DNA from 3 places in the Variovorax ureilyticus genome. Region 1 is predicted to be linked to each of the others. Evidence: predicted binding sites of a transcription regulator. Region 1 holds the regulator's gene; each other region holds the start of a gene.
What was found. The regulator FNR, encoded in region 1, switches genes on or off when oxygen is low (the NO sensors DNR and NnrR bind a similar motif). The targets are predictions, from matches to a motif close to TTGATNNNNATCAA.
Positions count from the first base shown of each region.

Region 2: the regulator FNR is predicted to act here: its motif matches at 2,652-2,665, upstream of WKW77_RS11265 (DUF2189 domain-containing protein).
Region 3: the regulator FNR is predicted to act here: its motif matches at 6,725-6,738, upstream of WKW77_RS27655 (lipid-binding SYLF domain-containing protein).

Region 1 is NZ_JBBKZU010000001.1:27,677-37,735, reverse strand. It holds gene hemN (oxygen-independent coproporphyrinogen III oxidase) at 1-711, opposite strand, end outside; gene fnr (fumarate/nitrate reduction transcriptional regulator Fnr) at 834-1,550, shown strand; gene WKW77_RS00185 (FixH family protein) at 1,560-1,850, opposite strand; gene ccoG (cytochrome c oxidase accessory protein CcoG) at 1,871-3,298, opposite strand; gene ccoP (cytochrome-c oxidase, cbb3-type subunit III) at 3,316-4,239, opposite strand; gene WKW77_RS00170 (CcoQ/FixQ family Cbb3-type cytochrome c oxidase assembly chaperone) at 4,244-4,381, opposite strand; gene ccoO (cytochrome-c oxidase, cbb3-type subunit II) at 4,393-5,022, opposite strand; gene ccoN (cytochrome-c oxidase, cbb3-type subunit I) at 5,042-6,481, opposite strand; gene ccoS (cbb3-type cytochrome oxidase assembly protein CcoS) at 6,561-6,698, opposite strand; gene WKW77_RS00150 (heavy metal translocating P-type ATPase) at 6,704-9,076, opposite strand; gene ppa (inorganic diphosphatase) at 9,207-9,746, opposite strand; gene WKW77_RS00140 (sodium-translocating pyrophosphatase) at 9,996-10,059, shown strand, end outside.
Region 2 is NZ_JBBKZU010000004.1:216,334-226,392, forward strand. It holds partial or broken gene WKW77_RS11245 (AraC family transcriptional regulator) at 1-65, shown strand, start outside; gene WKW77_RS11250 (MAPEG family protein) at 106-522, opposite strand; gene WKW77_RS11255 (hypothetical protein) at 563-1,525, opposite strand; gene WKW77_RS11260 (DMT family transporter) at 1,642-2,547, opposite strand; gene WKW77_RS11265 (DUF2189 domain-containing protein) at 2,730-3,503, shown strand; gene WKW77_RS11270 (CaiB/BaiF CoA transferase family protein) at 3,529-4,659, opposite strand; gene WKW77_RS11275 (Bug family tripartite tricarboxylate transporter substrate binding protein) at 4,682-5,659, opposite strand; gene WKW77_RS11280 (acyl-CoA dehydrogenase family protein) at 5,695-7,416, opposite strand; gene WKW77_RS11285 (LysR family transcriptional regulator) at 7,522-8,406, shown strand; gene WKW77_RS34990 (DUF2569 family protein) at 8,689-8,961, opposite strand; gene WKW77_RS11290 (FAD-dependent monooxygenase) at 9,293-10,059, opposite strand, start outside.
Region 3 is NZ_JBBKZU010000015.1:99,511-109,569, forward strand. It holds gene WKW77_RS27620 (lyase family protein) at 1-705, opposite strand, end outside; gene WKW77_RS27625 (LysR substrate-binding domain-containing protein) at 844-1,776, shown strand; gene WKW77_RS27630 (putative quinol monooxygenase) at 2,023-2,328, shown strand; gene WKW77_RS27635 (phosphoethanolamine transferase) at 2,395-4,053, opposite strand; gene WKW77_RS27640 (exodeoxyribonuclease III) at 4,261-5,043, shown strand; gene WKW77_RS27645 (CinA family protein) at 5,146-5,661, shown strand; gene WKW77_RS27650 (hypothetical protein) at 6,190-6,525, opposite strand; gene WKW77_RS27655 (lipid-binding SYLF domain-containing protein) at 6,858-7,466, shown strand; gene WKW77_RS27660 (sulfite reductase subunit alpha) at 7,636-9,003, opposite strand; gene WKW77_RS27665 (FAD:protein FMN transferase) at 9,000-9,911, opposite strand; gene WKW77_RS27670 (DUF4198 domain-containing protein) at 10,037-10,059, opposite strand, start outside.

The sequences.
Region 1 (10,059 bases):
GAAAGAGGCCCGGCTCTGCTTAGGCAAACCGTAGATGAGGTCGATGTTGATCGAGCGGTAGCCGAGCGCCCGCGCGCTTCCCATCAGGTCGAAGACCTCCCTGGCAGGCTGGATGCGATGGACCGCCTTCTGCACGTCGGGGTCGAAGTCCTGCACACCGAAGCTCAGCCGGTTGAAGCCCATTTCGGCCAACCGTTCCAGGCGTCCACCGTCCACGGTGCGCGGGTCGATCTCGATGGACTGCTCGCGCTCGGGCGAGAGCGTGAACTCGCGCCCGAGCAACGCCAGCAGCCTTCTCAGCCCCTCGTCGTCAAGGAAGGTCGGCGTTCCGCCGCCCAGATGCAACTGGCTGACCACCACGCCGCGCCCCAGTTCGGCGACCTGCAGCGCCACCTCCCGCTCGAGGTAATCGATGTATTCGGCCGCCCAGTGCTTGTGGCGGGTGACGATCTTGTTGCAGGCACAGTAATAGCAGAGCGACTCGCAGAACGGCAGGTGCACGTACAGCGACAGCGGCCGCCCGTTCATCCCGGTCGCGTTGCGCTGATGCACTGCCTGGACGTAGTCGTCGGCGGTAAAGGCATCCACGAATCGATCCGCCGTCGGGTAGGAGGTATAACGCGGGCCGGCGACATCAAAGCGCCGCAGCACGGCGGGCGACGGCAGCTCCTGGGAATGCGAAGCGGTCGCGAATGCAGGGGAAGAGTTCATCGCAGGCGATCAGAGGCGGTGTGCGGACCACTATGCCGCCGGGCCGCCCCCGGATCCTTGATGTGGATCAAGCCCCATGCCAACGCCCCGTTACAGAATCGGCACATACTCGACATACATCAATGAAAACCGAAAACATCAAGGTCGCCTGCTCCAGTTGCAATCTGCGGGAGCTGTGCATGCCGGTCGGCCTCGAGCCCACCGAACTGCAGCGTATCGACGACATCGTGGCCAAGCGTCGCAAGGTCCGCCGTCGCGAGATGCTCTTTCGGAACGGCGACCGGTTCACCTCGCTCTACGCGATCCGCACCGGCGTCTTCAAGACCCGGGTGGCCAGCCAGGACGGCCGCGACCAGGTGACGGGTTTCCAGATGGCCGGCGAGATCATCGGCCTCGACGGCATCGTCAACGACCAGCACACCTGCGACGCGGTGGCGCTGGAGGATTCCGAAGTCTGCGTGATGCCCTTCGACCGTATCGAAGAACTGTCCCGCGAGGTCACGGCGCTGCAGCGGCACGTGCACCAGATCATGAGCCGCGAGATCGTGCGCGAGCACGGCGTGATGATGCTGCTGGGGAGCATGCGGGCCGAAGAGCGCCTGGCGGCCTTCCTTCTGAACCTCGCGCAGCGCCTGCACGCACGCGGGTTCTCGCGCTCCGAGCTCGTGCTGCGCATGACGCGCGAGGAAATCGGCAGCTACCTCGGGCTCAAGCTCGAGACCGTGAGCCGCACCCTGTCCAAGTTCATGGACGACGGCCTCATCGAAGTCCAGCAGCGCAACCTGCGGATCGTCGACTCCGAGGGACTTCGCCGGCTGATCACGCCGGCGGCCTGCTGATTCCAATTTTCAGCGCTTTGGCGCTGGCACGTCATCTGCCGGGGTTGCCGCGTGGTTGCGGCCGGTGAGCGCCGGCATGAGCTTCTTGTCGGCCAGCGTCCTGTTGATCTCGATACCCTGCCGATAGTAGTCCTCCGCGATCACGGGGTCGGGCGAGCGCATGGCAAGCCACAGGGTCACGAAACTCGCGACCACCACCACCGCTGGACCGGCCAGGACCATCCACAGCAACGGGAAGCGCCACCAGGGTTCGCTCCGGGCCGCTTCGTTCGCCTGTTTCGTATCGTTCGTTGCGCTCATCGTCATCTCCTTGATCGGCATCACCGGGGGACCATGAAGGTCGCCTTCTCCGAGACCTGCGCGCCGCCTTCGGCCGCACGCACGTCGAAATAGACCGGATGCGAGCCCGGCTGCGCTCCGCCATATGGCAGTTGCAGGCGAACCGCCACCCAGCGCGATTGCGCAGGCCCCACCTCCACAGGCTGCTCGGGCGACGCCTGCAGTCCGTCGAGGCCACGAGCCTCGATGCGATAGTGCTGCGTCTTTTCGGTGGCATTCATGATCTGCAGGCGGTAGACGTTCTCGATACGTCCGCCTTCGGCGATGCGCGCCAGCGTGCCACGGTCGCGCACCACGTCCACCTTGAATGGCGTGCGGATGACCAGGCTGGCCAGCAGGCCGATGCAGAGCGCGACCAGGATGCCGCTGTAGATCAGCACCCGTGGACGCAGCACGCGCCGAAGGATCTGCCGCGATGACCATCCGCCCGCCATGCTGTTCTGCGTGGCGTAACGGATCAGGCCGCGCGGCGAGGCGAGTTTGTCCATGACCGTGTTGCAGGCATCCACGCACAGGCCGCAGCCAATGCACTCGTATTGCAAGCCCTGCCGGATGTCGATGCCCGTCGGGCACACCTGCACGCACAATGAGCAGTCGATGCAGTCGCCCTGGCCCTGCGCACGCGCATCCGTGCCTTTGGCCCGCACGCCGCGAGGCTCGCCCCGCGCCGCGTCGTAACTGACGATCAGCGTGTCGCGGTCGAACATCGCGCTCTGGAAACGCGCATAGGGGCACATGTACATGCAGACCTGCTCGCGCATGAAGCCCGCGTTGCCATAGGTCGCGAAGCCGTAGAACAGCACCCAGAAGATTTCCCATCCGGTCATGCGCGTCTGCAGGAAGGCCATCCCCAGGTCGCGGATCGGGGTGAAATAACCGACGAAGCTGAAGCCGGTCCACAGGGCGATGCCCAGCCACACCACGTGTTTGAACCACTTCTTGACGAGCTTCTCGATCGACAGGTCACTGTCGTCCAGTCGTATGCGCGCGGTGCGGTTGCCCTCGATCTTCTGCTCGATCCACAGGAACATCTCCGAGTAGACCGTCTGCGGGCAGGTGTAGCCGCACCACAGCCGACCGGCCACTGCAGTGAAGAGGAACAGCGACAACGCCGAGATGACCAGCAGCCCGGTCAGGTAGATCAGGTCCTGCGGGTACAGCACCAGCCCGAAGATGTAGAAGCGCCGCGAGGCCAGGTCGAAGAGCACCGCCTGCCGCTGCCCCCATTCGAGCCACGGCATGCCGTAGAACACGAGTTGGGTGACGAACACCATCACCCAGCGCCATCGCGCGAACACGCCGTCGATCGAGCGCGGGTAGACCTTCTTGTGGGCCTGGTAGAGGCCCACGTTCTTCTCGGCCGCCGCGATCGGAATCACGCGGCGCGGTCTCGGCGCGGAGTCCGTCACGTCGCGACCCCTCACCCTCAGGGTGCGCCGGCACCGGGGGTCTTGGCGTTCGACAAGCCCCACACGTACCCGGTCAGCACATGGATCTGCGCCTCCGTCAGGCGGCCCTGCTGCGCCGGCATCTGATTGGTCTTGCCCGTGTTGATCATCTGAATGATCGCGTCCAGGCCGTAACCGTGCAGCCAGATCCGGTCCGATAGATTGGGCGCGCCGACTGCCGTGTTGCCGACGCCGCCGATGCCATGGCAGGACGCGCAGACGGTGAACTTGCTCTTGCCCAGCCCGGCGCGCACCGAGTCGTGCGGACTGCCGGAAAGACTCAGCACGTAGTTGGCGAGGTTCTTCACGTCCTCCGGCGTGCCGACCGCCTCGGCCATCGGCGGCATCACGCCGATGCGCCCTCGCGTGATCGACTCCTTGATCTTTTCGGGCGAGCCGCCGTGCAGCCAGTCGTTGTCGGTGAGGTTCGGGAAGCCCTTGCCGCCGCGCGCATCGGAGCCATGGCACTGTGCACAGTTGTTGAGGAAGAGGCGCTCGCCGATCGCCATCGCCCCGGGATCAGTCGCCACCTTCTCCACCGGCAGTGCGGTGTAGGCGGCATAGACCGGCTCGAGTTCGCGGTTGGCCTTCGCGAGGTCCTTGGTGTATTCGCCGTCGGTGCTCCATTCGAGCCGTCCCTTGTAGCTGCCGAGCCCCGGGAAGACGAAAAGGTAGCCGAGCCCGAACACGATGGTCAGCACGAACAGGCCCATCCACCAGCGCGGCATCGGGTTGTTCATCTCGCGCAGGTCCTCGTCCCAGACGTGGCCGGTGGTGTTGTCTTCGCTGGCGGGCGTCTTGGCGCGCGCGGTGATCCACAGCAGCAGCAGGCACGCGAGGATGCTTGCGAGGGTGGCGATCGCGACGTAGTGCGACCAGAAATCGTGAATGAAATCGCTCATGGTGTCAGTCCTGCTCGAAGGGCAAGCGGGCCGCCGCCTCGAAGGCTGCGGCGCGGCGGCGCGAATAGGCCCACACGAGGATGCCGATGAAGGTCGCGAAAGAAGCCAGCGTGGCCACGATGCGCAGGGTGGTGATGTCCATCGTGTGCTCCTTCACTTGAGCGCAAGGCCCAGCGATTGCAGATACGCCACCAGCGCATCCAACTCCGTCTTGCCCTTGACCTCGCCCGGCGCGGCGGCGATCTGCTCGTCGGTGAACGGCACACCCACGCGGCGCAGCGCGCGCATGTGGTCCGCGGCCTCGGACGGCGTGACCTGCGTCTTGTCGAGCCACGGGTACGCGGGCATGTTCGATTCGGGCACCACGTCGCGCGGGTTGTTCAGGTGGATGCGGTGCCACTCATCGCTGTAGCGGCCGCCCACGCGATGCAGGTCCGGGCCGGTGCGCTTGCTACCCCACTGGAAGGGATGGTCGTACACGAATTCGCCCGCCACCGAGTAGTGGCCGTAGCGCAGCGTCTCCGCGCGGAACGGACGGATCATCTGCGAATGGCAGTTGTAGCAACCCTCGCGCACGTATACGTCTCGGCCGAGCACCTGCAGTGCGGTAGGCGGCGCGAGGCCGGTGATCGGCTCCGTGGTCGACTTCTGGAAGAAGAGCGGCACGATCTCGACCAGGCCGCCGACGGCGACGACCAGCAGGATCAGCACGATCATCAGGAAGTTGTTGGTCTCGATCTTCTGATGCGAGAAGGTGGAGGGTTCGGGGGTGCGGGAGCTCATTGTTGTTTCCTCGATTCCTTCAGGCATGGGCCGCGGCAGGCACGGGGATGCGCGCCCGCACCGAGTGGCCGGCGCCGATCGTCATGACGACGTTCCACGCCATCACCAGCATGCCGGCGAGATACAGGAGGCCGCCGATCAGGCGCACCACGTAGTACGGATAGGTGGCCTTCACGCCTTCGACGAAGGTGTAGGTGAGCGTGCCGTCGGGGTTGATCGAGCGCCACATCAGCCCCTGCATCACGCCGGCGATCCACATCGCGGCGATGTAGAGCACGATGCCCACGGTCGACATCCAGAAGTGCAGCTCGATCGCCTTCATGCTGTACATCTCGGTGCGGTTGTACAGGCGCGGGATCAGGTAGTAGAGAGAGCCCATCGTGATGAGGCCGACCCAACCGAGCGCGCCGGCATGCACGTGGCCGATGGTCCACTCGGTGTAGTGCGACAGCGCGTTCACCGTCTTCACCGACATCATCGGGCCCTCGAAGGTCGCCATGCCGTAGAAGGACAGCGCCACGATCAGGAAGCGGATGATCGGGTCGGTGCGCAGCTTGTGCCATGCACCCGAGAGCGTCATGATCCCGTTGATCATCCCGCCCCAGCTCGGCGCCAGCAGGATCAGCGAGAACACCATGCCGATGGACTGCGTCCAGTCGGGCAGTGCGGTGTAGTGCAGATGGTGCGGACCCGCCCACATGTAGGTGAAGATCAGTGCCCAGAAGTGCACGATCGACAGCCGGTACGAATACACCGGCCGGCCCGCCTGCTTGGGGATGTAGTAGTACATCATCCCGAGGAAGCCCGCGGTGAGGAAGAAGCCCACTGCGTTGTGACCGTACCACCACTGCACCATCGCGTCCTGCACGCCCGCATAGGCCGAGTAGCTCTTCATCCAGCCCGCAGGAACGGCGGCGCTGTTGACGATGTGCAGCAAGGCCACCGCGATGATGAACGCACCGTAGAACCAGTTGGCCACGTAGATGTGCTTGACCTTGCGGATGCCGATCGTGCCGAAGAACACGATTGCATAGGCCACCCACACCGCCGCGATCAGGATGTCGATCGGCCATTCGAGTTCGGCGTATTCCTTGCCGCTGGTGTAGCCCAGCGGCAGGCTGATGGCGGCGGCCACGATCACGGCCTGCCAGCCCCAGAACACGAAGGAAGCCAGTGCCGGTGCGAAGAGGCGGACCTGGCAGGTGCGCTGCACCACGTGGAAGCTCGTCGCCATCAGCGCGCATCCACCGAACGCGAAGATCACCGCATTGGTGTGCAGCGGACGCAGCCGGCCGTAGCTGAGCCACGGGATGCCGAAGTTGAGCTCGGGCCACGCCAGCTGCGAGGCGATGACCACGCCGACGAGCATGCCCACGACGCCCCAGACCACCGACATGATGGCGAACTGCCGCACCGCGGTGTCGCTGTAGACCGCTGCGGGAGGATTCGGAGATTGCATCGTCGGACCTCTGTTCTTGAAACTCTTGTGGAACTCATCCGAGTTTCCAAGTGGCCCGCCAGAGCGGGATTGATGCAGATCAATCGTTGCGCAGAATGCGCTCGCCCTCGTGGTCGACGTTGTCGAACTGACCACAGTGCACCGCCCACCAGAGCCCGCCGAGGATCATCAGCACGAGCACCACGGAGAACGGGATGAGGAGAAAGAGAATGTCCATGGGGATCAGGCGCCGGGCTGAAGCGCGGCATTCGCGCCATTCGCGCCATTCGCGGGATGCGCGACGTGCGCGAGCCGCGCCGCGTTGAGCACCACGAACAGCGAACTGGCCGCCATGCCGAGCCCCGCGAGCCAAGGCGGCAGCCAACCCGCCAGTGCCAGCGGCACGCACAGCGCGTTGTAGCCGCCAGCCCACCAGAGGTTCTGCCGAACCACCCGCAAGGTGCGCTTCGCCTGGGCGATCGTCTGCACGATGGCCGAAAGCTCGCCGCCCATGACGATGAAATCCGCGCGTGCCTGGGTCAGCGGCACCGCATCCCCGAATGCGAAGGAGGCATCCGCCTGCGCGATCACCGGGCCGTCGTTGAGGCCGTCGCCGACCATCACGACGCGATGCCCCTGCGCCTGCCGTTGCCGCAGGACGCGAAGCTTCTCTTCCGGGAGGCATTCGCCGCTCGCGTTACGGATGCCGGCTCGCTGCGCAACTTCCTTGGCCGCCGCATCGCGATCGCCGGAAAGAAGCTGTACCGACAGTCCCTGCCGCTCCAACTCGGCCACGACCGATGCAGCGTCGGCACGCAAGTCCTCGGCCAGCACGAAGCTCGCGATCCAGCCCTCCTCGTCCGCCAGATGAACCTGCGCCGCGGCCGACTGCAGGGGTTCGACACCGCAGAAGGCCGCTGCTCCCAAACGAACGGCCCGCACCTTGCCGCCTGCCTCGCACCGGCGACGCAGGCGGCCGGCGATTCCTTCGCCGGCGTGCTCCTTCGCTTCGACCAGATCCCATGACGGTGGTGAACGGAACTGCCCATTCCACGCATTCACCAACGCGCGAGAGGCGGGATGCAGCGACTGCGCAGCCAACGCGGCGGCGAGTTCGACCGCATCGCCGGGCCGCAGGCCCTTGCGGCAATAGACGCGCTCCAGGCGCGGCACCTCGCGCGTGAGCGTGCCGGTCTTGTCGAACACCACGGTGTCGACCGAAGCCAGCGTCTCGAGCGCCTGCAGGTTGTGCACCATCACACCGTGCCGGGCGAGCGAGCCGGCACTCGCGAGCATTGCTGCCGGCGTCGCCAGCGACAGCGCACACGGACAGGTGACGATCAACACCGAGACCGCCACCATCAGCGCCTTGCCTGAATCGATGTGCCACCACAATGCCGCCGCCAGCGCCGCAGCCACGAGGACCGCGAACAGGAAAGGCCGCGCGGCCCGATCGGCCAGTTGCGCAAGCCGCGGCTTCTGCAGCGAGGCGCTTTCCATCAGCGCGACGATCTGCGCGAAGCGCGTGCCCTGCCCGATCGATTCGATCCGCACCCGCACCGCGGACGCGATGTTGTGGCTGCCCGCCAGCACGCGATCCCCGCAAAGCCGCGGCACGGGGCGCGACTCGCCGGTCAACAATGCCTCGTCGGCGCTCGTGTCGCCTGCGATCACGACACCATCCGCAGGGAAAGCCTCTCCCGGCAGCACACGGATCACGTCGCCCACGGCCAGACGGCGAACCGAAACACGCGTGAAGACGCCACCCTCGCCGAGACGCTCGACGCTGTCCGGCAGCCGGTTCATCAACGCTTCGAGCGCGCCGGCGGTGCGGTCGCGCAGCCGCGTCTCCAGCCAGCGGCCGGTGAGCAGGAAGAAAACGAACATCGTGAGCGAATCGAAGTACACCTCGTGGCCGAGCGCGCCCCCGGCGTCGAAGGTCGCGGAGGTACTCACGATGAAGGCGATCGCGATGCCCAGCGACACCGGGAGGTCCATGCCGATGCGGCGCGCGCGCAGATCGCGCCAGGCACTGCGGAAGAACGGACCGCAGGAAAACAGCATCACGGGCAGCGTGAGCACCCAGGAAGCCCATCGCAGCAACTGCGCCGCATCGGCCGACATGTCGCCGGGCTGCGCGATGTACGCGGGGTAGGCGTACATCATGACCTGCATCATGCAGAAGCCCGCGACGAGCCAGCGCCAGAGCGCCAGCCGGGCTTCGCGGGAACGTCTGCCGCGCGCCGACATGTCGCCCGCCGGCACCAACGCGTAGCCGGCGGCGGCCGAGGCCTCGAACCAGCGCGATGGCTTGACGACGGCGGAAGACCAGACGATGCGTGCTCGATGGCTGGCGGCATTCACTTCCACGCACTCGACACCGGGAACGCGACCCACGGCCTCTTCCACCGAGAGCGCGCACGCGGCGCAATGCATGCCTTCGACCACCACCTGCGATTCCCAACGGCCGTCCGCCCCGTCGCCTTCGACCGGTCGGCCGAACATCGGCCACTCGGCCGGATCGTCGAGCAGCAACCAGTCCGGCTGCGTCGCCGCCTCTTCGGGGCGATGTGGGAACGAGCGCGCGGCCGGGCCGTGCGTGAGCGCAGCTTGCATGGGGCAAGGCTAGCCACCTCGATGCACGACGGCTTTGATCCAGGTCAAGTCCGCAGGCGGCCCCAAAAGAAAAAGCGCCTCGCGGCACATACCGCGAGGCGCTCTTCACGAAAACGTCCGGTGCCGAAACTTACTTCGATTCTTCTTTCTTGTAGTTCGCGATGCCGTCCGTGATTTCCTTCTTCGCGGCATCGATGCCTTCCCAGCCGAGCACCTTGACCCACTTGCCGGCTTCAAGGTCCTTGTAGTGCTCGAAGAAGTGCGTGATGGCCTTCAGGCGCATCGGGTTGACGTCCTCGACCTTCTTCCAGTGGCTGTAGATGGGCAGCACCTTGTCGGTCGGCACGGCGAGCACCTTGCCGTCGACGCCTGCTTCGTCTTCCATCATCAGGATGCCGAGCGGACGGCATGGCACCACGACGCCAGGCACCAGCGCATAGGGAGTGATGACCAGCACGTCGACCGGATCGCCGTCGCCCGACAGCGTCTGCGGCACGTAGCCGTAGTTCGTCGGGTAATGCATGGCGGTGGTCATGAAGCGGTCGACGAAGATCGCGCCCGATTCCTTGTCGACTTCGTACTTGATCGGATCGGCGTTCATCGGAATCTCGATGACGACGTTGAAGGCTTCGGGAGCGTTTTTGCCGGGGGAAACTTTGCCGAGGGACATGGTCTGGCTTCGTAGTTTGAAAGTGTTAGTGGGATGCGGACAAACCCGAAGTTTACTTTCCATGTCACGGACCGGTCGCACAGAACCGTGGATTTGCCTGTAAATTGGCCTCGTTGGCCAATCGTTCCCAGCCGTCAAGGCACCGGGCCTCGAGGAAGCAACGCGACGGAAGCACTGACCCGTACGCGTTGCGCACAGGGTCCGGCCTACGTCTCCACCAAGTTTGACGAACTACTGGAGAAGCAACGCATGACTGGCAACACCCCACTCGTCCTCGCCATCGTCTGCGGCCTCGTGGCCGTAGCCTATGGCT
Region 2 (10,059 bases), on a different contig from region 1:
TCGGCTATGAAACCGACACTGCCTTCAGCCGTGCGTTCAAGCGCGAGTTCGGCATGCCTCCGGCCTCCTGGCGTCGTGAACACGGGCTCAGGAGTCAGCACGACCTCAGCGATGCAACACGATCAGCGCGATCACCCCGAAAAAGCACGCGAACTGGACGAAGAACAACGCAAAGCGCACCGACACGACACGATCCGTCTGCTCGAAGCAGACATGGACCAGCGACTGGGGGATCCGCGCCGCCAGGATGAGCACGCACAGTGCGTCCACCGCGGGCTCGGAGATCGAGAAGGCGCGCAACGCATAGACCAGCACCGCGAACACCGGCAGGTTCTCGAGGCAGTTGGCATGGGCGCGCATCGCGCGCCGGTACCAGTCCTGCCCTTCGACACGGTCGGCCGGGAACTCGCTCATACCGGCCCGGCCCAGGAAGACCCGGCTCAACCTGTAGGCGCCCACCGTGGTGAGCAGAAGAAGCAGGGTCCAGGCCGCGAAACCCAGCAGCATCAGTTCCGGCAGCATGTCGTCCTCCTTTCGGGACCCTGGCGAAAGTTGCGGTGCGCTAGTGGCGAGTCATGCCGGACGTCGGCGCGGGCATCGCATGGAGCAGCGGCTGCAATGCGTCCGTCACCCGGGCGGCCTGGCTGTCGTCCAGCACGCCGAACAGGATCTTCTGAAAGCGCGGCGCCGTCACGCCCGACACGATGTACTGCCAGCGATAGGCCTTCAGGATCCCCTCCGCGATGGCCGCGCGCTGCGCATCGTCGTAGCGCGTGCCCGCGATCGATGCGAAGTAGCTCGCATCGGCGCTTGCCTGCGCGGTGAGGATGCCGTCCACCGCCACGACCAGGTCGATCAGGTCGCCGACGGCGGCATCGCGCTCGGCGGCGGTGAGGTGCGCGTCCTCGCGCAGGAACTCCAGCTCGTCCAGCATCGCGTGCTGCGACTCTTCCTTCCAGTGGGCCAGGAAGACGTCCTTCCACAGCGCGCAGAGGTCATCCTCCGGTTCGATGCTCGCGCGATAGTGGGCCTGCGTGAAGAGCTCGATGTCCAGCGTCAGCGCGAGCACCGACCAGGTGCTTTTGCTGAGCACGGCCGCGGCGACCGCGTCGGGGTCGGCGGTGGCCATGTACCCCGCCGGCATGTCCTCGGCCATCATCGATTCCATGCGCCGGAACAGTTGCTGGTGCTTCAGTTCCTCGTCGGTCATGCGGACCAGCGCTTCGAGGGCGGTCTGGTCGCCCAGTGCGTGCTGCCGGCTCACCTCGAGCATCTTGGCGCCGATGAAGCGTTCCACGAGGCCGAAGATGTAGGCATAACTCCGGCCCTGCACCTGGCTGAGCAGGCGGCGATCGCCGGGCGCCATGAAATCCAGCTCGTCGACCAGCGACAGGCCGGCCGGCAGGAAGGTCTTCTCGAGATCGAATCGCCGGTTGCGGATGACGTCCTTGTCGATGTCCCAGCGGACGCGCCTGGAGTTCTCGATGACCTTGGCGTACTGGCTTGCAGAAGGAGCGCTTTGCATGATGGCCTCTTTCAATGTCGTTGAAGGAGACTCGATGATCCAAGCGGGGTGCCCGTCACGTCGGGCCAGGCGTCTGCAAAACTTACCCGATCATCCGGACGCGGGCTATGGTGGGATCACGACGGTCGTCCGTTCAGCCACACGGTCCCGATGCCGCCCAGCCCGATGAGGCAAATGCCGGCGACCGCCCAGATGTCCGGCGCGTGGGCGAACAGCAGCCAACCGATCGCCGTCGCGAAGACGATCTGCGCGTAGGCGAAGGGCATCAGCACCGACAGCGGTGCCACCCTCACGGCGCCCGCCATGCAGACATGGCCCGCGGTGGCGAACGTGCCCATCAAGAGCAACAGGGCCCACTGCTTGCCGCTCGCGAGTCGAAGCGTCGGCGCGAGATCGAGCGGAAGTGCCCACAGCACCGCGCCGAGCACCGATGTCACGAGCAGCGCCGACAGAAAGTTCGTGACGACCAGATCGTCCGCGCTGGCGATGCGGCGCGTCACCAGTTGGAACGCCGCGTAGCAGAGCGCGCTGGAGATGGGCAGCAGCGCACTCCAGCCCAGGGCGCCTGCGCCCGTCGGCCTCACGACCGCCAGCATGCCGGCGACGCCGAGCGCGACCATCGCCCATCGCGCGGGCGAGACGGACTCCTTGAGCACGAGCGCGCTCAGCACGGTGGTCGCCACGGGGGCGAGCAGCATCAGCGCTGTGAACTCGGCCAGCGGAAGAGCTTGAACACCGTAGAAGGAAGCCGCCGAGTTGCACAGCAGCAAGGCGCCGCGAAGGCACTGCAGCGCGGGAACCCGGCTGCGGATCTTCATGGGGCCGCCCCGCAGCAAATGCCATCCGGCCATCGTGGCGGTCTGGAACATGTAGCGCACCCACAGCAGCACCAGCACGGGAATCGATCCGCCGAGGTATTTGATCGTCGCATCGCTGCCGGCGAACATGCACGTGGTCAGGAGGACGAGCCCGATGCCGGTGCTCAGGTCCGGGGCTGGGGGCGCCTTGTTCGCGGGGGACATTCCAGGAGAGGTGAGGTGGTCGCAGGCAGCGCATCGCGATCACGTCGGCACCTGGCCGCACATTATCTCCGCCTGAAGCAGGGTCCTCGGAAAGGACGCAGTACTTGATGGGCGTCAAACATCGGCGATGCGGACTGACTATGCTGGACATCGCGCCGGGGCACGGCGAAGGAGTGTGCGCGATGGAACATCCGCTCGACAGTCAATCCTTTCTGGAGGCGCCCGCGGTGCGCCGCGTCAGCGTGCTGCGGCCCTTCGCCTGGCTGTGGATGGGGGCGCGGGATCTGGGGTTCCGTCCCGCCGCGAGCTTCGGCATCGGTGCGGTGGTGGCGGTCATCGGGCTGATCCTGATGACTGTGACCTGGCACGCCACTTATCTCGCGCCGGCGCTGCTCGGCGGATTCCTGCTCGTGGCTCCGTTCATCGCGATGCCTCTGTATGCGCTGTCGCGCCAGCGGGCGCAGTCCGCCGCGCCTGACACCCCACAGGCCTTTCGCGCGTGGCGCGGCAACGCCGATTCGATTGCGCTGTTCGGTCTGATGCTCGCGCTGGCGTACCTGGCCTGGGAGCGCTTGGCGGCGATCGTCTTCGCATTGCTCTTCACCGAGCAGGTGCAGCAGGTGCCGAACCTGCCGCCGGCGCTGCTCCTGTCGGGCCAGCCGGCCAGCCTGGTGCTTGCCTTCTTCGCGGTGGGCGCTACGGTGGCCGCGCTCGTCTTCGCGCTCGGGGTCGTGAGCGTGCCGTCGCTGATGGACCGCCCCCTGGACGTGATCACCGCGGCGCTCACCAGCCTGCGCTGCTGCGGCCGCAATCCGGTCGCCATGCTGCTGTGGGCGGCGTTGATCGCAACCCTGACGACCTTGGGCTTCGCGACGTTCATGCTCGGGCTCGTCGTGATCTTCCCTTGGCTCGCACACGCGAGTTGGCACGCCTACCGCGAGATGGTTGACACCTGAGCCCGTGGGCAGCGGGCTCGACGCCTTACTCGTCGAGGAACCGATCGCCCTTCGTCAGCGGCGCATGCCGGTAGGTCGCCGGCGTGCGGCTGAGCTTGACCGGCGAGCCGATGCCGCGGTAACCGCCTTCGAGTTCCACCACCATGCCGCGATGCGCCGTGTGCGGATGCGTGAGTGCCGCATCCACCGGCAGCACCGGCGCGGCGGGAACGCCGGCGGCCATCAGCGTGTCGACCAGCGTGCGTCCGTCGAAGCCGGCCAGCGCGGCTTCGAGCTGCTGCTTGAGCCCGTCGCGGTTCACCGATCGTTGGCCGGCCGTGGCGTAGCGCGGGTCTTCCGACAGCGCCTGCTGCCCGATGCACGCGCAGAAGCTCGCGAACTGCCGGTCGTTGCCGACCGCGACGAAGATCGGATCGGTGCGCGTCTTGAGCGCGTCGTAGGGATAGATGTTCGGATGCGCATTGCCGGTGCGCTTCGGCTCGGTCCCGTCCATGAACCAGTTCGCCGCATGCGGGTGCAGCAGTGAAAGGCCGCTGTCGTACAGCGCCGCTTCCACGAACTGGCCGCGACCGCTGCGCTGGCGTTCGTTGAGCGCGAGCAGCACGCCGATCACCGCGTTGAGGCCGGTCACCATGTCCACCACCGGCAGGCCCACGCGCAGCGGGCCACCGTCCGCTTCCCCGTTGATGCTCATGATGCCGGTCATCGCCTGAACCGCCGCGTCGTAGCCGGGCAGCGCACCGAGCGGGCCATCCGCTCCGAAGCCCGAGACGCGGCACCAGACGAGGCGCGGGAAGCGCTTCGACAAGGTTTCGTAGCCGATGCCCCAGCGCTCCATCGTGCCGGTCTTGAAGTTCTCGATCAGCACGTCGGCTTCGGCGACCAGGGCCAGCAGCACCTCGCGCCCCTCGGGCGTGCCGAGGTCCAGGTGCTGGATGCGCTTGTTGCGGTTGAGCCCGTGGTAGTAGGAGGCCACGCCGTCGCGGAAGGGCGGCCCCCAGGTACGGGTGTCGTCGCCTTGCGGCGGCTCGACCTTGAGCACGTCGGCGCCGTGATCGCCGAGGATCTGCCCGCAGTACGGGCCGCCGAGGATGCGCGAGATGTCGAGCACGCGGACGCCCGCGAGGGCGCCGGTGGAGGGGGCGTTGATGGTCATGGGGTCTGCTCCTTGGCCGGCTTCAGTCGAGCTGTGCGCCCGATTGCTTGACCACCGTTGCCCACATGCTCATCTGCGCGGGGATGAACCTGGCAAGCGCCTCCGGCGAGGTCGACGGTGCCGGTTCGAGGCCCTGGCTCGCGAACTGCTGCTTCACCTTCGGCGTTGCGAGCACCTTCGCGAAGGCTTCGTTGAGCTTCTTCACGCGATCCGTCGGGGTGCCGGCAGGCGCGACGATGCCGAAGAACACACTCACGTCGTAGCCCTTCAGGCCCTGCTCGGCGAGCGTGGGCACGTCGGGCAGCGCCTGCGAACGTTCGGCGGTGGTGACGCCCAGCGCGCGCAGCTTGCCGGCCTTGAGGTAGGGCATCGCGGTCAGCACGTCGGTGAAGCTCATGCTCACCTGGCCACCGAGCAGGTCGTTCAGCGCCGGGCCGGTGCCCTTGTACGGAATATGCTGCAGGTCCACGCCGGCCATCGAGTTGAACAGCACGCCCGCCAGGTGCGACGACGCGCCGTTGCCCGACGAGGCGTAGCTCAGCTTGCCCGGATGGCTCTTGGCGTAGGCGATCAGTTCCTGGACGTTCTTGGCCGGCACGGACGGATTCACGACCAGGATGTTCGGCAGGTGGCCGACCTGGATCACCGGCGCGAAGCTCTTGACCGGGTCATAGTTGATCTTGCGGTAGAGGCTCGAATTGATCGCGAGCGGCCCCGAGGTGCCGAACAGCAGCACATACCCGTCGGCCGGCGCGCGCGCGACGAACTCGCTGCCGATGTTGCCGCCGGCGCCGCCGCGGTTCTCCACGATCATGGTCTGGCCGATGTGCTCCTTGATCTCGGCGGCGAGCGTGCGCGCCATCGCGTCGGTGGGGCCGCCCGGCGGGAAGGGGACGACCAGCATCAGTGGCTTGTCGGGGAAGCTCTCGGCGTGAGCCGCCGGCACCATGGGCAGCGCCGAGGCGCAGGCAACGAGAAGGGGTGCGAGGAATCTTTTCATCTATGTCTCCGTGTCGTGATCGTGAAAGGCGCGGTTCAGGCAGTCGCGAGCGCGGGTGCCGCCTTGGCGGACCAGTCGGCCGGCACTGCGTCGGGCGTGAGCGGATCGCGCGGCAGCACGCGGTGCAGCAATACGAGCTGCGCCCACTCGACGCGCTGAGGGGAACCGGTGCGCGAGCCTTCCCAGGCCATCGCGATCGCACTGCAGGTGTGATAGAGGGCGGACGCCGCCTGGCGCGCGATCACGTCGCCGCCTTCCTGCATGGCGGTCGCGGCCAGTGCGGCTGCGCGCGCCAGTGCATCGCGAAGGGCGTCTGCAAAGGCCGGGGCGACCGTGGCTTCGTCCAGCAGCTTGCCGAAGTGCGCCTGCAGCGCGGTCAGCGAATCCTCGCGCTTGATCGCGCGCAGCACGTCGAGCGCGACGATGTTGCTCGTGCCTTCCCAGATCGAGCCCAGGTGCGCGTCGCGCACGAGCCGCGGATCGGACCATTCCTCGATGTAGCCGCAGCCGCCGCGCACTTCCATCGCATCGCCGGTGACCTTGCGCGCGTCGCGGCAGGCGCGAAACTTGATGAGCGGCGTGAGGATGCGCAGCAGCGAATAGGCGCTCTTGTCGCCGCCGTCCGAGCGCGCGAGCGCCAGCGCCGTCTGGAACACCATCGTGCGCGCCTGCTCGGCCGGCAGGCGCAGCTTGGTGAGCTGGCGCTGCATCAGCGGCATGTCGGCCAGGCGCTTGCCGAAGGCGCGGCGTTCGCTCGCGATGTATTCGGCTTCGGCGACTGCGCGGCGCATCAGGCCCGCGGCGCGCACGCCGTTCGACAGGCGTGAGTTGTTGACCATGTCGGCCATCTGCTGGAAGCCGCGCCCCGCCTCGCCGACCAGATAGGCCACCGCGCCTTCGAGGCGGATCTCGCCGCTCGCCATCGAGCGCGTGCCCAGCTTGTCCTTGAGGCGGACGATGCGGTAGTGATTGGCGCTGCCGTCATCGAGCTGACGCGGGAGCAGGAAGAGCGACACGCCCTTCATGCCGGCGGCCGCGCCATCCGCGCGCGCCAGCACCATCGCGAAGTCGGCGTCGGGGTTGGAGCAGAACCACTTGTCGCCGGAAAGGCGCCACTGGCCCGCTTCGTCCTGCCACGCACGGGTGACCGTGGCGGCGATGTCGGAACCGGCAGCCTGTTCGGTCATGAACATCGCGCCCTGCGCGAGCGTGTCGAAGTCCAGCGAGGTGAGCCGGCCGATGAAGCGCTCGACCAGTTCGGGGCTGCCGAACTTCTTGAGCGTGCGGGTGAGCGAATCGGTCATCGAGACCGGGCAGCACAGGCCGAACTCGGCCTGCACGAAGAGATAGGTCAGCACGTACTTGACCAGCGGTGGCATCCTGCCTTTCCAGCCCAGCGTCTCTTCGCGGTGCGAGATCGCCGCGAGGCCGAATTCGCTCAGCGCGAGGCGTTCCATCTCGACGTAGGCCGGATGCTTGACGACCTTCTGCTCGTCGATGCCGGTGCGGGTGCGCAGCTTGAGCGTCGGCGGGTTGCGGTCGGCCGTCTGCGCCAGATCGTCGAGCGGGCCGCCGGCCAGCGCGCCGAGCCGCTCGAAATGCGGCTGCATGTGTCGCGCCAAGTCCGCCGGCAGATACAGCGCGATGAGCTGGTGCAGCTCGGTGTCGCTCGTGAAGAGGTTCTGCCCGTGGCGGTCGGGCACGGGGTGGGTGGCGTTCGCTCCGGCTGGGCCGGTCATCGCTGTGGTGCTGGACATGGCTCGTCTCCTTGGTGGGCGGATGTTCGAGCGTGCGACGATTCTTGTCCAATATCGAATAGGTCTTGATTGATCCGGTTTGCCTATCGTGGGAGACTGCGCCGCATGGAACTGCGACACCTGCGCTACTTCGTCGTGCTGGCCGAGGAACTGCATTTCGGCCGCGCCGCGCGCCGGCTCTCGATCTCGCAGCCCCCGCTGAGCGTCGCCATCCGGCAGTTGGAGGAATCGGTCGGCGCGCGCCTGTTCGATCGCAACAGCAAGGAAGTGCGCCTGACGCCGGCGGGCCATGCGCTGCTGGCTTCGGCCCGCGCGCTGTTGCGGCAGGCCGAGGAGGCGGCGCTCGAGGCACGCGACGTGTCGCAAGGGTCGGCGGGACGCCTGCGCATCGGCTTCGTGGGGGCGATGCTCTATCGCGGGCTGCCCCAGGCGCTGCGCAAGTTCCAGGCGAAGCACCCGGCGGTGCGCGTCACGTTGTCCGAGCTCAATTCGGGCGAACAGATCGCCGAACTGCTGCATGACCGTCTGGACTTCGGCTTCGTCCACACGAGCCGGATGCCGGCGGAACTGCGGCACGTGCTGCTGATGTCGGAGTCGTTCGTCGTGTGCCTGCCCGTGGGGCATCGCCTGGCGCGGCGGCGCACCGTGCCCGCAGCGAGCCTGCGCGACGAGCCGTTCGTGCTCTTCTCACGCAACGTGTCGCCGGACTACCACGAGCGGATCCTGGCCATCTGCGCGGATGCCGGCTTCCGGCCGGAGGTGCGTCATGAAGTGCGCCACTGGCTGTCCGTGGTGTCGCTGGTGTCCCAGGGCATGGGGGTTGCCCTGGTGCCGAACGCGATGCGCCATTCGGCGCTGCGCGGCGTGGCCTTCCGGCCGCTGGAGGAGCCGGTTGCGCAGTCCGAGTCCTATGGCGTGTGGCGCGACGGGCCCGAGAACGCCGTGGTCCAGGCCTTCCTGCGTACGGTGCAGGCGGGGCGTGCCGGTTGAATCTCTTCGGGCGTCAAGATGCACCGCCGCCATCGCCTCGCACTGTGCCGGATAGGCCGAGGGAAGCGTCGACTTTTCTCGGTCGGCGAGAAGCGGGCATGCACGGTCCGGCAACGCCGCAAATGAACCAGCCAGCATCGGACCTGATTCAGGCAGCCACGCTTGCTGCAGTCTTGGTCGAGCAGAAGGACGAGTTCATGGTCGAGAGGGCGCTCGATTCGTGACGACGGCAGAACCCGGCCATGGCACTGGTGCGCTTTATGTTCGCGGTCACCGCCACGCTCATCGAGTGAACGTGTTCTTCACTCGCTTCGCGGCCTGGAAGTACCACGTCCAAAGACCGGCTTCCAACAACAGAATCGAATTCAATGACGGCAGCTTGTCGTGACTGTCGAAGATTGGTGCGATCAGGTGATGCAAGTGCTGTGCGAGCTGATCCTCGAGGACATACAGCGTGCAGGCGAAAGCCATGTGTGCGACATACAGCTTTGGCGCCCGCTTGCTCTTTGCGAAGAAGGTCCACCCGACACAGATTGAAAAGGCGACTCCGATCAAGTAGTGGATGAGCCGCAGCGTGCACAGCGGCTCGATCAGCGCGAGCGCGCGCCGGTCGGCGCTCAGAGGGTGTTGCCCGATGAACGTCGCCGTGCAGGCGGAGTTGGGCGAGCGATGGGGCGGCGTCCGTCGTCAGGCCGGTCGCCCCGCGCGGTGGCCGCGATCATGACGAAGGCCTCGTTCCGCAGGCAACTTCCCATTCGCGCTGCACATCGAGCGACGGCCGCGCGGCGAACGGCTTCCGGGTGCCGACCGCGTGAATGCGAGCGAGAAAGCGGCCGATCAGCCTGCCGCCGTCGCCCGCCTTGTCGCCACCGGCGACCATCGCGGCTCAACGCCGCGCGGGCTCGAGAAGGAACGCGGCGAAGAAGTCGCTCAGTTCATTGCGCGCGGACAGCGGCAGCACGTGCGCGACGTACTGGTCGGGCCGCACCACCACGATCGCGCCGGCGCTGGAGATCCCGCGGGCGCTGAAGATGTCGTCGCGCGGGTCGATCGCCCACACCTTTTCCCAATCCTGCAGTCCCAGCGGCCCCGAGCAGGGACGCAGGATCGCGGGCACCGTGCCGATGTCGACGTCGTGGTGGCCGCTGCGGAAGATGCCGTGCACGTCGACGATCGCGTCGAGGTCCGCGCCCGCAGGGGCGAATCGCAGCGCCGGCGAAGCGGGCGATTCGCTGAGCCAGCGCGCGAAGTCGCGCAGGCCTTCGCCGGTGTCGCCGAAGGCGTAGAGACGCCAGCGCCCATCGGCGGCGTGGACGTGGCCGAGATGCAGCCGCCTGCCGTCGGCGACGCGGATCACGGGCGACGAGTGGAAGCGCGTGCCGATCTCGAAGCCCGTCGCCAGATGCTGGTAGGTGTCGTTCCCGGTCAGCAGCGACGGCTTGTACCTCGTCGCCTGGCCGGCAACGTAGCGCAGCTGCCGCCCGTACTCCGCCTTCATCTGCTCGGAAGTCACGCCGCCGCGTTCGGGATGTGCCGGATCGACCGTGGGCTGCGCGATGAAGGCCGACCAGTGCCGGTCGAAATCGATCAGGTCCTGAGCGACCGACTGCCGCTCGGCCGAGTAGCTGTGCAGCAGCGACGCCGGCGATCGGC
Region 3 (10,059 bases), on a different contig from region 1:
GAGATCCTGCGCGAACTGCCCGATCTGCACGGCTGCAATGCCGAGGACTGCGGCGACCTCCAGGCTGGTGTCGACCGGCGCGAGATGGTTCGCGTCGTAGGCGTTCTCGACGAGGCCATCGAACCCCAGGAGCGAAGCCAAGCGGCGGCGATCGAGCGCGAAGCTCGATGTCGTCAACGCGGCGGCACCCAGGGGGCCTTGGTTGACATGCCGGTACGCGGCGCGCAACCGGCACGCGCTGCGGGTCAGTGCATCGTCGAAGGCGAGCAGGTAGTGCGCGAGAGTCGTCGGCTGCGCCTGCACGCCATGCGTGTAGGCCGGCGCGATGGTGCGCGTGTGCTCACTGGCCAGGGAGAGCAGCGCCTCGCGAGCCCGCGCGAGCGCCTCACATTCGTCCAGCAAGCCCGCCCGGAGGTTCATGCGTGCGATGGTGGCCGAGATGTCCTGCCGGCTGCGTCCGCAATGCAGTCGCGAGGCATCGGCGCCTACGGCGGCGAGCAGCTTGGGTTCGTAGTCGAGGTAGTCCGCGGACCACTGCCGCGGCTTGCCCCGCTCGGCGCGGATCAACGCGAGGATGCCGGCCGCGATCCGGCTGGCGATGTCCTCCGAAACGATGCCCGCGTCGGTCAGCGCGACGAGGGACGCCTTGTTGATCTGGTCGAGGAATTCAACCGAGCGTCCGCCGCCGCGGAAGCTCGCGTTCACGTCTTGGGACTCGATTGTTTGTTGCGGATTCTTCATGGAGTCGTGCCTTGGTGACGTTGATTCTTGGCTCCGCAGACCATTGTGTAAAATGAATATTTAGGCCGTCATCATTGCCATAAAGGCATACTTGGGGGAACCGTGCCGATTACCTTCCAGCAACTCCGATGCGTGCGCCAGGTAGTCGACAGTGGCTTCAGCGTGTCACGCGCGGCCGAGTCGCTGCACACGACCCAGCCCGGCGTCAGCAAGATGATTCGTGCCCTCGAGAAGGAGATCGGCGTCGAGCTCTTCGCGCGTTCCGGCAACCGCCTGACGGCACTGACGGAGCCCGGCCAGGAGGCGCTCTCGCTGTGCGCGCGGGTCCTGCAAGACGCACAGGCCCTCAAGCGCCTGAGACTGGACCTTCCCGCCGAGAGCGAAGGCACCTTGCGCGTCGGGACGACGCACATCCATGCGCGCTATTCGCTGATCGATGTCACCCGTCGGTTCCTTGCTGTGTATCCGCAAGTGAAGCTCGAATTCACGGTGGGGCCCCCCACCCAGATCCTGGCTGGCATCACGGCGGGAACCATCGACATCGGCCTGTGCACCCTGCCCGATACGGTGCCCAAGGGCGTTGTCTCGGTGAAAGCCTATGACATCGACCGATGTCTCATCGTGCCGCCGCGCCATCCTCTGTTGAAGATGGGAAAGCTGGGGAAGCTGACGATGGAGCAGATCGCGCGATGGCCGCTTATCACCTATGACACCAGCTTCACATCCGGTTCGGTCGTGCAGGGGGAATTCCGCAGGCACGGCATCACGCCCTGGATCGTGATGCGGGCTATGGATGCCAGCATCATCAAGGCCTACGTCGCCGCCGGCGTGGGCGTTGCGGTGCTCCAGAAGATGGCGTTCAACGCTGCGTTGGACAAGGACCTGCGCGCTGTGGCGGTCGACCACCTGTTTCCTTCGTCCAGCGCGATGATCAGCCTGCGACGGGACCATTTGTTGAAGAAGTTCGCCTTCGACTTCATTCAGATGGTCGCGCCCGAATGGTCTCGCGAGGCGATCAATGCCCGGCTTTTCTAAGGGTCGGCTTCAGGGGTGCGGGGGAGAGGATGACGGTCCTTTGGTGGCCTCGACGTTGATCCAGGTGCAGGCGGTGGAGATATTGTTGATGGACCGCAGTGGCGAGAGAGTCAGAGAGGAGCGAGGCAGCCTGATTGGCGCACGCCGCTCCATCCCCTCGATGATGGAGATGCCGCAGCGCGGCCGCATTGGAGCCGATGAAGATTTTCGGCACACTGGCGCTGCCGTTACAGCAGCAGGCCTGCCATGACAAAGCTCGCCGTCATCGGAACAATCGACGTCCAACCCGGTGCCAGGGCAGAGGTTCTGAGCGCCGTCCTTGCCCACCGCGACCGCTGCTTGCGGGACGAGCCCGGCACCCTCCAGTTTGAAGTTCTGGTGCCGACCGAGGAGCCGACAAAGCTCATGCTCTACGAGCTCTACGCCGACAACGCCGCGTTTTCGGTCCACATGAAGGGTGCGAGCGTGGCCAAGGTGATGGAGGAGGTTGGAGCCAAGGTTGTCGGCCTCACCGGCATCCGCTGCACACCAGGACCCGAGTTTTCAGAATGAAGGGTTTCGACCCTGGATGTTTGCTTCGCCAACATCTGGCCCGGTGTGTGCGGGCCGGTCATGCGCCTATTGCCGTCCGGGAGGCGCCTGGCGCAGTTTGTCGCCATCCATCTTCTCCCCGAGACGTCGCACGACCCACCGGGTTCTATCAGCAGCAGGCGACGACGCTCCGAGATCGATAGCCACTCGCTGCTCATCGACATACCTGATGGCCGCTGAACCGAGCAGGGTTGGCACAAGGTCGGCATGCATCGCCTTGCCTTCATGGTTGGCGCGGAGCTGTTGCCAACGTGCGGAGTTGCCGGCGCGCCATTCATCGTTCGCCCACATGACCACGGGGACTGTCGTGTCCCAGCGCGTCGGATCCTTCAGCGCGTGTTGAAAGAGTTTTCGCCGGTCGTCGAGCAGGTTCTCGCCATGGTCAGGCGTGTACATCACGAAGGACGAGCCGCCCGCCCGCGCCGCCTCCGAGATCACGGCATCGACGAATCGGAGGGATTCCGCAACGGCGTTGTCGTAGGCGTGGATGAAATCCGGCAGCGTGGAATCAACGGGGAGTTCAGAGAGCTTCGAGCAGTCGGCTTGAAAAGCAGCTGTGGCGAGCTCATAGCGATCGCAATACGAAAAGTGTGCGCCATAGGCATGCACCACGATCAATTTCTTGGGCGCATTGTCCGCTAGCACCGATCTGAGCGATGGCAGAAGGCTTTCACGATCGGTCTTCTTCATTGTCAAGAACACGTCTGTGTTGGCGTCAGGCCAAGCAATGCCTCTTTCCTGGACGGCAAGCCAATAAGTGCGAAATCCAGCTTCCTCGAAAGCCTTCATGAATGTTGCGTCCTTGCTGACCCGAAGTGCGCCGCCAGGCATCTCGCGCGAGACGAGCAGAGGGACCGACGTATGCGTGCTGCTGGACCCGGCCATCACATCGCAATAGATGATCGCGTCTTGATGGCTGATGCCGACCTGCTTTGGGCCGCCGCATGCGCCGATCCGGTCGGCACGCACGGATTCCCCGATGATGAGGATGTATGTCTCGTCATGCGGGCGAAGCCCCGGCAACCGCGAGGCGCCCCAACTCGCGGACGCCGAACGAGGGTCGATCGGCGCATAGGGCAACGCCGTCGAGATGAATTCGCCACGGCCGATCGCACTCGCCGCGGCCACGGAAATCACATTCAGCGGCCACGCGCGCAGCACGGTGTCATGAAAGGCGACGCCGCATGTGACTGCGGCGACAGTGACTGCCGCAAGGGTGGTCGCAGACCACCTCCTGCGCGCTGATCGGGCTGACGGAGTGCGAAACGACACCCAGACAGGCATGGCCAGCAGGACCGCGGTCAGGGCTATCCCTTGAGCATGAGGCTGAATGACTGGCCACGCTTCGTGTGGGTCCGGCCGGATCAAGGCCGCCTCGAGAAGGTTGAAATCGCGCAGAAGATCGGCTCCCACGGCCAGGACGCCGAACAGCGCCGGGACGTATGTGAGAACCAGGAATACTCGAAGTCCCAGGATCGCCCGAAGCAAGCCGAAGAACACTGCGCTTGCGGCTAGGAGGCAGGCGGCCCCAAGATCCCGCACGTGAGTGGTTGAAAAGATCGTCAGGGCCGGGATCAGCAGGATGACGCCCCAAACATAGTCGATCAGACTGACGACGCCTTGTCGTCTGCTTGTCGTTGACGCAGATGCTACCTGCGCCTCCCGTGGATCGCTGTGTTGCTCCATGATCTGCTACGCAGTTGACCGCATTCTGGCCAGCACCCTTGGCGACGTGATGGCTCAAGGTGGAAGACACTGCCGACCGCAGGGGCTGACCGGCCTGGGTCGGAAGACGATTGTCTCCGCGGGGCTCGAGGCCTTTCGCCCGGGGGGTCGATTCCGGTTTGCTGCGATGCGAAGATCTTCCCATACTGCTCTTTTCTTCACCCAGTGATGAGGATCGCCACCTTCAACGTCAACGGCATTGCCAGCAGGCTCGATCTGTTGCTGGAATGGCTGGCGGAGTCGAAGCCGGACGTTGCGTGCCTGCAGGAACTGAAGTCGCCGGATGCCAGGCTGCCTGTGGACGCAATCCGTCGCGCCGGCTATGGCATCGTCGGGTTCGGGCAGCCGTCGTGGAATGGCGTGGCGATCCTCGCGCGGGGGCGCGAACCGATCGAGACGGGGCGCGGCGTGCCAGGCCTCGAGGCCGACCCTCAGAGCCGCTACATCGAGGCGGTGGTCGACGGCGTGATCATCGGTTGTCTCTACCTGCCCAACGGCAATCCGCGGCCCGGGCCCAAGTTCGACTACAAGCTGAGATGGTTCGAGAGCTTCAATGACCATGCGAAGAAGCTGTTCGGGTGCGGTATGCCGGTTGTGCTGGCCGGCGATTACAACGTGGTGCCGACCGACGCGGACATCTACAACCCCGCCTCCTGGCGCAATGACGCGCTGCTGCAGCCGGAAAGCCGTGCGGCATTTACGCAACTCATTGGACAGGGCTGGACCGACGCCGTTCGCGCTTGCTACCCCGATCGCGTGCCCTACACCTTCTGGACCTATTGGCGCAACCGCTATCAGCGCGACGCCGGCCTGCGCATCGACCATCTGCTGCTGAATGCTGAGGCGGCGCCGATGCTGCTCGGCGCCGGCGTGGATCGCAACGTGCGCGGACGGCCGGGTGCAAGTGATCATGCGCCTGCCTGGATAGAACTGGCAATCGGTAACGACTGACGGGTTCGCCCGTATGTGGGCCTGCAGCAAACCGCTTTCCGAAGCCGAGCGCAACGCCCAACGAAAAGGTCGGTAGCATGAATTCAGTTTGCAGGCATAGCCATGAATACATCTGTTGAGGTCGACCTTCCATCACTGGCAGTTCTCGCAGAACGCGTGGGTGCATCCTTGCGCAGTCGGGGAGAGTCGGTCGCAGTCGTTGAATCTTCTGCAGGAGGGCTCGTGTCCGCATCGCTTCTTGCGATACCCGGGGCCTCCGCCTTCTACCTTGGAGGTGCCGTCGTCTATTCGAGGCGAGCTGGTCGGGCACTTTTGGGCCTGACCGCGGCCGACCTCGCGGGGATGCGTGGTGAAACCGAGCCCTACGCCCTGCTTGTCGCCGGGCGGATGCGAGACAGTCACCGCGCAACCTGGGGTCTCAGCGAGAGTGGCGCTTCAGGCCCTTCTGGCAGCCCGTATGGAGACCCGCCCGGTCGAGTGTGTCTCGCGGTGGTCGGCGCGACGTCTGTGGCCAAGACCATCGAAACAGGGGGTGTCGAGCGCGCCACGAACATGGACATGTTCGCACGGCACCTGCTCCACTTTTTTGACGAGGTGCTGCGAGCAAGGGTCAGCTGAATGCGGCCAGCGCAGACAGCCGGGGGCCTTCTTTCTCTTCGTGTGAGCAATCGTAGGGGTCTTATCGCTCTAGCAAGGCCTGCATATACGCCTTCGCCGCGGCGAGCTCATTGCGGGCCTTTTGCAGGTCCGCCCGCGCCGACGAAAGGGTCAAACGCATCTTCTCCTTCGCTGCGCAAGCTCGCTCGCGCGTGGCCGCGCACTCGGCCAAGAGCGCGCGCGTGCTGGTGTCCAGTCGGCGGTTACCGGCCGGGGGTGGGTCTGAGGATGCGGCCATGGCAGCGCTCCTTCTTGGGAAGTGCGCTGACAAGTAGCCCAGGGCAAGCCTTCAAAGCTCGACAACCAGCCTGGGGCACGAAGGAAGGCTGGCTTTGACGTGGGCGGATGTCTTCACTGTAGACCCTTCCTTGCGCGATGCAAGAGCGGTCGATTCGCGGCTATGGCTCGGCGAGTGCAACATACTCACCGTCCGCGAGCGAAAAGCGCTTTCCGTGAACTCAGGCGGCTTGCCTCGCGGGATTTCTGCAGTCAGGCATTTGGTCGCGGCAAGCTCTCCAGCGCCAGGTCGCGCGCGAAAACCAGGTTCACCTCGGCGTCCGGGACCTCATCCCAGGCGATCTCCCAGATCCGGAAGTCCCGCAGCCCTGCGTCATCGAAGATCAACACCTCGACATCGGAGCCGGCGACCCAAGGCTTCGATTCACGTGCGAGAGGGCCCGCGATCTCGCACTTCACGCCAATCCGTTGCAGGCGCTCGAAGAGCTTGTCCACCTGCTGGCGCAGCAGATCCTGTCGCCCGCTACTTCGCGGCCGATGGGGCGCAAAGATCTGTCGATGCAGATCCGCGGGCTCGGTGAAGTTCATCATTGGCTGTCTCCCGGTCAGCAGATGGGAGGGCGATTTTGCTCACATCCGGCGAGCTCGGCAGCAGCTGTTGCGTTTGCTTGCCACCACGGGCGTTGAGCCTTCTTGACAGGTGCGTGAGGGGCCGCTAACGGGCGTCAACGCCCGCCGGGATCTACGGCGCGGCCCCAGCGGTGCTGCCCTCCCGCGGGCAGCGCGATTGACGATCATCATGAGCAACTGGTCGTGTCGCACCTTTTTGACAGCAATGCGAGTTCGGTAACGGATGGAAAAGATCCCCAAATCGTGTCAGCATTCGGCCGTTGTGCGAGGGTGACCGCGGTTCCGAACCGATGCCTTCGCGCCTGGGGCTCACGACAAGTGGAAAGGAGAAAACCGTGAAACGTCGCAAGATACTCATCGGTGCAGTTCTGGCCACGCAGCTGACCAGCATCTCGTACGCGAAGGACAAAGACAAGGCCGCGCACCAGGCCGAGGTGAAGTCGAAGGCCATGCACGCATTGCAGGACTTCTACAAGGCCGATCCCGCGATCAAGGATGAGGTCAGCAAGGCACCGGGCTACGCCGTGTTCACGACCTACGGCTTGAGCTTTGGCCTTGGGGGCGCTGGCGGCAAGGGCATTGCGCACGACAGCAAGTCCAAGAAGGACACATACATGTCCATCGCGCAAGCGAGCGCGGGCTTGCAAATCGGAGCTTCCGACACGCGCTATCTCTTCGTTTTCAAGGATGCCAAGGCTCTGGCCGACTTCATCGACCAAGGGTGGGACGCCTCTGCCGGTGCCGGCGCAGGCGCAGGCACGGGAAAGGAAGATGCGAATGTCAAGGCGGGTGCGATCGCATTCACGGGCGGCCATGCTTACGTGCTGACCAAGACCGGCCTTCAGGCGGGAGTAGCCCTGGGAGGCTCGAAGGTCTGGAAGGACAAGGACCTGAACTAGTGTGACCTTCTCAACCGCGGGGCAGATGAACTGGTGAGCGTCTCGCGCGGACGCAGCTCAGAACCACCGGACTTGAATGCGGCGTGTGGTGAGCCGACGCAATTGGCGCCAGCGATCGCTTGGTAGCTGAGCTTGGATCTGCCGGCGCCTGGAGTGAGGGAGGATGCGGTCAGTAGACATCGCGGCGATAGCGATCGCCCGCCGACAGTTCACCCACCACCGCGGTGCCGAGGATCTGCCTGAGCGCCGCATCGACGCCCGACGCCATGCCGTTCAGGCTGCCGCAGACATAGATCGCCGCACCGCGCGCGACCCATTCCGACACCTCTTCATGCGCCTGCAGCAGACGATGCTGCACGTAGAGCGACTCATTCTGGTCGCGCGAGAAAGCCATATCGACGCGGCGAAGGACGCCGCTCTCGTGCCACGACGCGATCTCGTCCCCGCAGAGGAAGTCGCATCGCGCGTTGCGTTCGCCGAAGACGAGCCAGTTCTCGTGCCGGCCCTCGGCCGCCCGGGCGCGCAGATGGCCCCGAAGGCCCGCCAGTCCGGTGCCGTTGCCGATGAGGATCAGCGGACGGTCCGCATTGCCGCCGAGCCGGAAGCCGTGGTGCGGGCGGATGCGAAACGTCGCGGCCTCGCCGATCGCGAGGGTGGAGGTCAGCAGCCCGGAGGCGGCACCCAGCGTGCCGTCGCGGTGCCGTTCCTGGCGAACGAGGAACTGCATTTCTCCGTCGGCGGTGATCGAGGCGATCGAGTATTCGCGCGGGCGGCCCGGATCACCGTCGAGCGTGATCTGCGCGGTGTCGCCGGATTCCCAGTGCGGAACGCTTCCGTCCACCGGCTTGAAGGCCAGCTCGAAGATCGGCCCGCCCATGCTGCCTTCGTTGAGCAAGCTTCGGCGCACGAGGCGCCATGGCTGTGGGGCCGACACCGGGGCTTCGGCCACGGTTTCGGTATCGCTGCCGCTGCAATGTGCCTGCCACGCAGCGAGCTGAACCACATCGCCGCTGTCCACCTCGACGCGTTCGGCCTGGCGCCGGGCACCTTTGGCGTGCAGCCATTCATCGAGTGCACGGCCGAAGGCGCAGAAATGGGCGTACTGCCGGTCGCCCAGGGCGAGCACCGCGTATCGGAGCGACGACAGATCGGCGATCGCGCCGCCCATCACGCGCTCGGCGAAGAGGCTCGCGCCATCCGGCGCATCGCCCTCGCCGTAGGTGCTCGCGATGAAATAGGCGCTGCCCGCCGAGCGCAGGGTCTCCGCGTCGACATCGTTGAGCGGCATCAAACGTGAAGGCGTGCCGCGCTCGTGAAGCCAGCGCGCCGTCTTCCACGCGAGGGTCTCGGCGTTCCCGGTCTGGCTGGCGAAAAGCACCAGGGCCTGCTGGCCGGCATCGCCGCCGGCCAGCGCAGCGGCTGCACGGGCGTTGGCGGCGCGAAGCCGGCGCTGCCGCCAGTAAACGCGCGCACAAAGCGCCGCATAGGCGAGCACGGTCATGCTCGCTCCGAGGGCGCGCCATGCGGAATCGTTCATGAGGCGAGGACTTGCGCCAGCGCCGCCCAGCCGTCGGTGGAGCGCGCCAGGTGGCCGGCCTCGTGTTCCATGACGAACAGCGCGGCAAGCTTCTGCTGCTCCGCGAACGCGAAGCCGTCCTCCGGCCCGAGCACCGTGAGCACCGTGGCCAGCGCGTCCGCATGCATGCATCGCGGATGAAGCGCGGTCACAGAAACGAGCGGATGCCTCACGGGCTCTCCGGTGCGCGGATCGATCGTGTGCGACCAGCGCTGTCCGTCCAGCTCGTGCGCGTGCCATCGGTTGCCGGAGGTCGCGATGGCCATGTCGGTGAGCGCAACCGGAACCGATTGGGGACCGGCCTCCACGAGCACGCGCCACGGCGCGCCGAGCGGACGCCGGCCTGCGCAACGCACTTCGCCGCCGACTTCCACCAGGAAGTCTCGAAGGCCGAGCGCCTTCAGCGAATCGGCCACGCAGTCCACCGAGAAGCCCTTGGCGATGCCGGACAGATCCAGCCGCACGCCGCCGGGCTGCGTGATCGTGCGTGCCGCGCCATTGAACTGCAACTGCTGCCAGCCGACGCGAGCGCGCGCGGCAGCGAGTTCGGACGGCGAGGGCAGGCGCGTCAGCGGGCTGGCGTGCGATCCGAACCCCCAGAGCGACACCAGAGACCCGATCGTCGGATCGATCGCGCCACCGCTCGCGGCCGCCCAGTGCAGTGCGGCATCGAGCACCTCGGCGAATGGCTGTTCGAGCACATGGCGGGTGCCTGCGGGCGCCTGGTTGAATTGCGTGATGCACGAGCCGGTGTCCCAGGTGCTCATCTGCGCGACGACGAGATCCAGCGCGCACTCGATGGCTGCCCGGATGGTCTCGAGCGGCACCATCGACCGGTTGTCCAGACGCACGCTCCAGGTGGTGCCCATCGTTCGGCCGCCCAGGCTTTGCAGACTTGCGGGGTCCGCGAGCCGAGGCACGGCGCCGTTCGTATAGCCGCTGGGTCGCCAGGTCGCGAACGAAACGCGCGGCGGTGTCGGGTTCGCGGGGGACGTCAGGGCATCACTTCCAAAGTCG